2 regions of the Kineosporia succinea genome follow, and region 2 is predicted to be linked to the other one. Evidence: riboswitches for the same ligand, from Rfam matches in the RefSeq annotation. Region 2 holds a riboswitch; the other holds the start of a gene.

Region 1 (2,192 bases), 4.5 Mb from region 2:
CTCGACCGGGTACGGAAACCCGACCCCGTCCAGCGCTTTCGCCACCCGCGGCCAGATCTCCGACGTCGGCACGGCGTGGTTCTCCAGCCCGAAGGCCACGTCGTCACCGCAGCGGGCCAGCACGGTCTGAGCCTGCGGGTCCTGCAGCAGAAGCCCGGTCAGCGCCTGCCCGGCCCGCACCGCGTCCACCCGCGCGCGCCGGGCGACCACCCCGTCCAGAAGCAGTGATCCCTCCTCGTCACCCCCGGACTCCTCCGGGTCGAGAAGCCCCGCCAGCCCGGCCAGCAACGTGGACTTGCCGGCGCCACTGGCCCCGAGCAGCAGCACCCGCTCACCGGGCTCGATCCGCAGGTCGAGACCCCGCACGGCCCAGGCCTTCCGGGTTGAGTGCCGCCACCCCCAGTCCCGGGCCTCGACCACCGGTGGAGAAGACTCAGACACGTTCGGCACTACGTCCCGAGGCGAGCGGAGCGAGTGTTCCGGTGCGGGCCAGCGCCCCCGTGAGCAGCCACGACCCGAGCCCCGCGATCACCACGCCGGAGCCGGTCGCGATCACCACGTAGGCCAGCTTCACCCCCGGGCTGACCTCGGGGTAGTAGATCAGGCTGTCCATCAGGCCGACCACGACTCCCGCCCCGGCCCCTGCGAACAACGCGGACGGCAGGCCGTAGCGGCGGTACAGCAGCAGCGCGAAGACGACCTCGGCCCCCATCCCCTCGACCAGGCCGTACCAGACCGTCGCGAATCCCCACTCGTTGCCGACCAACGCCGACAGCGTCGCCGCGACCAGCTCGGTGTAGACCGCAGCCCCCGGCTTACGCACCACCAGCGCACCCAGCACCGCCGGGAACAGCCACACCCCCACCACGAGCGCGGACGCCGGGGGCACCATCGCGTCACGCAGCGGCGTCGACGCGGCGTTCCAGATCGCGAACACCAGGCCACCCGCCACCCCCAGCACACTGGCCGTGACGATGTCGACCACCCGCCAGCGCCCCGCCCGGGCCGTGGCCGCGGTGACCGCGACCCCCGCCGTGCCCACGAACAACGCGGCGGGCAGCGTCAGGTCGGCCAGGGTGGTACCGAAGACCGACATGCCCTCCGGTAGCCCGACCAGGTAGATCACCGCGGCCAGCACGACGGCACCGACCGCCGTGAACAACCGTGGCCCACTCCAAGGGGTACTGCTCATGTCCCGTGCACCTCCGTCATCGGAGGGGGGTTTCGACGGTCGGCGCATGCTGGTGGCACACACCTCGGCCAGAACCGAGAAAGCTCGACTCCCTTCGCCGGCATGACCCGGATCAGGTTCGAGGGTCTGCGATCGCTCGCACTCTCAGCGCCCTTGTGGCGCTCCCCTGTCGCTCTTGTGACCGTACACCTACTCAGCGGTTGCTGTGGACCCCTAGGACAGCGCAGCGATCCCGTGCCACCCTGTGACGGTGATCCTCAGGATGCTTCGCAGCACCACGCAGTCCGGACACGGGCCCAGCCCGCTGGCCCGGGTCGTCGCGCTGCTGATCCTCCTGGGCATGTTCGGCATCAGTGCCCCGGTGCTCGTACCGGTGGTGCGCTGGATCTTCTCGCTGCTCTGACGATGCCGCAGCCTGATCTTCAGGGCAGGATGGTCCTGGCACGACACGTCCGCGAACGAGGAGATCAGGCATGAATTCGGTGATGTGGAAGGTCCTGTCGGCCGTGTCCGCGATCGCCGCGGCACAGGCGGCCAACCAGAGTCTGAACCTGATCTGGAAGGGCGCCACGGGCAACAAGCCGCCGACGGTGCCCGAAGACCCGGAGACGACCTGGAAGGAAGCCATCGCCTGGGCCGCGCTCTCGGGCGCGATCATGGGTGTGGCCCGCATGTTCGCCACCCGTCAGGCAGCCGCCTACTACGTGCGGTCGACCGGCAAGATGCCCAAGGCGCTGGTCCGGGACTGACCGTGGTCCTCGATCTCTCGGGCAGGCCCCTCGTCCTCGACGGGGGCCTGTCCACCGAACTCGAACGTCAGGGCCACGACATCTCGGGTGCCCTGTGGTCGGCGCAGCTGCTGATCGACAACCCCACCGCGATCATCGACGCGCACCGGGCGTTTCTCGAGGCCGGCGCCGACATCGTCACCACGGCGAGCTACCAGGCACCGCTGGAGCTGATGCCGACGTCGGTGCGCCTGGCCCGCGAGGCCGTGTCC
Region 2 (2,192 bases):
TCGGGGCCGATGATCCGGCGTGTCGTCTCCACGGGCAGGTCGCGCTGACCCAGATGAACGCCGGACACCCGGGCCCCGAGCTCCCGGGCGGCCAGGTAGACGTCGACGCGGTCGTTGACGAGAAGCGTGACGTGATGCGGGATCACGTCGGCGATCTCGAGCACCGTGCGCAGGAAGACCGCCGCGGGCTCGTGCTTCTCACGCACCTGCACGGCGGTGACGCCACCCTCGGTCGCGGCCCGCACGAGCTCCGGCAGCGGGAGCCCGGCGCGAGAGGCCGCGACCGCGTCGGTGACGAGGTAGAGGCTGAGGTCGAGGGCGCTCACAGCGTCGCCATCCCGGATCGGGTGACGTTCGTGCGGTCTGGGCGCACGGATCTCACCCGACGACGGCGGCTCACCGGACCCGCGCCCGGCGCTCGACGTCGTCGCCGGTGATCGAGTACAGCGCGTCGATCAGCTCGACCGCGAAAGAGCCGGGCCCCTGGGCCTTCGCGGCGGCCTGCTCGGCCGCGATCGTGTAGACGAGCACGGCCGCGGTGGTGGCCGCCAGACGATCCTGCTCGACGGCCGCGAACGCCGCCATCACGGCCCCGAGCGCGCACCCGCCGCCGGTCACCCGGGTCAGCAGCTCGTGCCCGTTCGCGACGCGCACGGTTCGGGTTCCGTCGGTGATCAGGTCGACCGGACCGGAGATCGCGACCACACCGCCTGTCTTGCGGGCGGTTTCGACCGCGACCACCGACGCGGCGTCCACCGACGAGACCGCGTCCACGCCGCGTCCACCATTGCCCGCACCGGCCAGCGCGAGAATCTCGGAGGCGTTGCCCCGCACGATACTCGGCCCCAGATCACGCAACTGGTGAGCGAGGGCCGTGCGCACCGGCAGCGCCCCGATCGCGACCGGGTCGAGCACCCACGGCGTGCCGTGATCGGCCGCGGCCCGCGCCGCGACCTCCATGGCGGCACGCCGCTCGGCGTGCGGAGTGCCCAGATTGATCAGCAACCCACCCGCCACCGACGCGAAACCCCCTGACTCCTCGGGAATGTCCACCATCGCCGGGGACGCGCCCAGGGCCAGGAGGACGTTCGCGGTGAAGTTCACGACGACGTCGTTGGTGATGCAGTGGACCAGCGGCGACTCACGCCTGACCCAGGTCAGGAGCTCGGCGGCCGATTGCGCGGCAGTCTTCTCGGGTACGGCGAAGCCCGTCATCCGAAGACATCCCTTCGTCAGTGCTAACTGAATCAGGTTCGACGGGTGTGATCTCAGCCCCCGTTCGGTGGGGGCACCCCGTGTCTCTTCCGCCCCGACCCTGCCACTTCCGCCGTCACAGTGCAAGAGTCCTGGTGGTCGGGAATGCGCCGTCGGGAATGCGCCGGCGTTCCCCGGGGTTGCCGCCGGTCATGACAACGATCGGGCTCATCGGAAGCGGGAACATCGGCAGCACCGTCGCACGCCTGGCGATCGCCGGCGGACACGACGTGGTGCTCAGCAACAGCCGGGGCCCGGAGACCCTGGCCGGCCTGGTTGCCGAGCTCGGGCCGAAGGCCCGTGCAGCGACGGCGGCCGAGGCCGCGCAGGCGGGTGACATCGTCGTCGTGACGGTGCCGCTGAAGAACTATCGCGAGGTCCCGGTGGAACCGCTGCGGGGCAAGGTCGTCATCGACACGAACAACTACTACCCCGACCGCGACGGGCAGATCGCCGAGCTCGACGACGAATCGACCACCACCTCGGAGCTTCTGCAGGCGCATCTGCCGGAGTCGAAGGTGGTCAAGGGGTTCAACCACATCTTCTTCGTGCACCTGGCGGCCCTGGCCCGTCCGTCGGGCGCCGCCGACCGCTCCGCTCTCCTGATCGCCGGGGACGACGCGTCCGCCAAGAAGGTCGTCACCGAGTTCTTCGACTCGATCGGCTACGACGCGGTCGACGCCGGGGCACTGGCCGAGGGCTGGCGTTTCCAGCGGGACACCCCGGCCTACGTGACGCCGTACGTGGACAAGGAGAAGGGTTTCGACGGGCCGGCGGCGCCGGCCGGTGAGGCCGCGCTGCGGCAGGGGCTGGACGCGGCGAAGCGGTACCGCGACCTCTGACGCCCGGCGCCCGGCGGGGCGGAGATCCGGGGTCAGTAACCTTTTTCACCGTGTCCCGGATCTCCCGCTTAGCCCAGCTCCTCACCGACGTCCTGG

The links. A riboswitch is a leader RNA that binds a small molecule or an ion and turns the genes downstream of it on or off. The one in region 2 is predicted to bind thiamine pyrophosphate.
Region 1: it holds a riboswitch for thiamine pyrophosphate, as region 2 does, so the genes downstream of both, J2S57_RS11685 (ECF transporter S component) here and thiM (hydroxyethylthiazole kinase) in region 2, are expected to answer to the same signal.

Annotation. Positions count from the first base shown of each region.
Region 1 covers NZ_JAUSQZ010000001.1:2,683,836-2,686,027, reverse strand. The annotation lists gene J2S57_RS11690 (ABC transporter ATP-binding protein) at 1-441, opposite strand, end outside; gene J2S57_RS11685 (ECF transporter S component) at 434-1,192, opposite strand; TPP riboswitch at 1,265-1,370, opposite strand; gene J2S57_RS11680 (hypothetical protein) at 1,443-1,595, shown strand; gene J2S57_RS11675 (DUF4235 domain-containing protein) at 1,666-1,941, shown strand; gene mmuM (homocysteine S-methyltransferase) at 1,944-2,192, shown strand, end outside.
Region 2 covers NZ_JAUSQZ010000001.1:7,199,255-7,201,446, forward strand. The annotation lists gene thiE (thiamine phosphate synthase) at 1-326, opposite strand, end outside; gene thiM (hydroxyethylthiazole kinase) at 397-1,215, opposite strand; TPP riboswitch at 1,208-1,306, opposite strand; gene J2S57_RS31820 (NADPH-dependent F420 reductase) at 1,407-2,096, shown strand.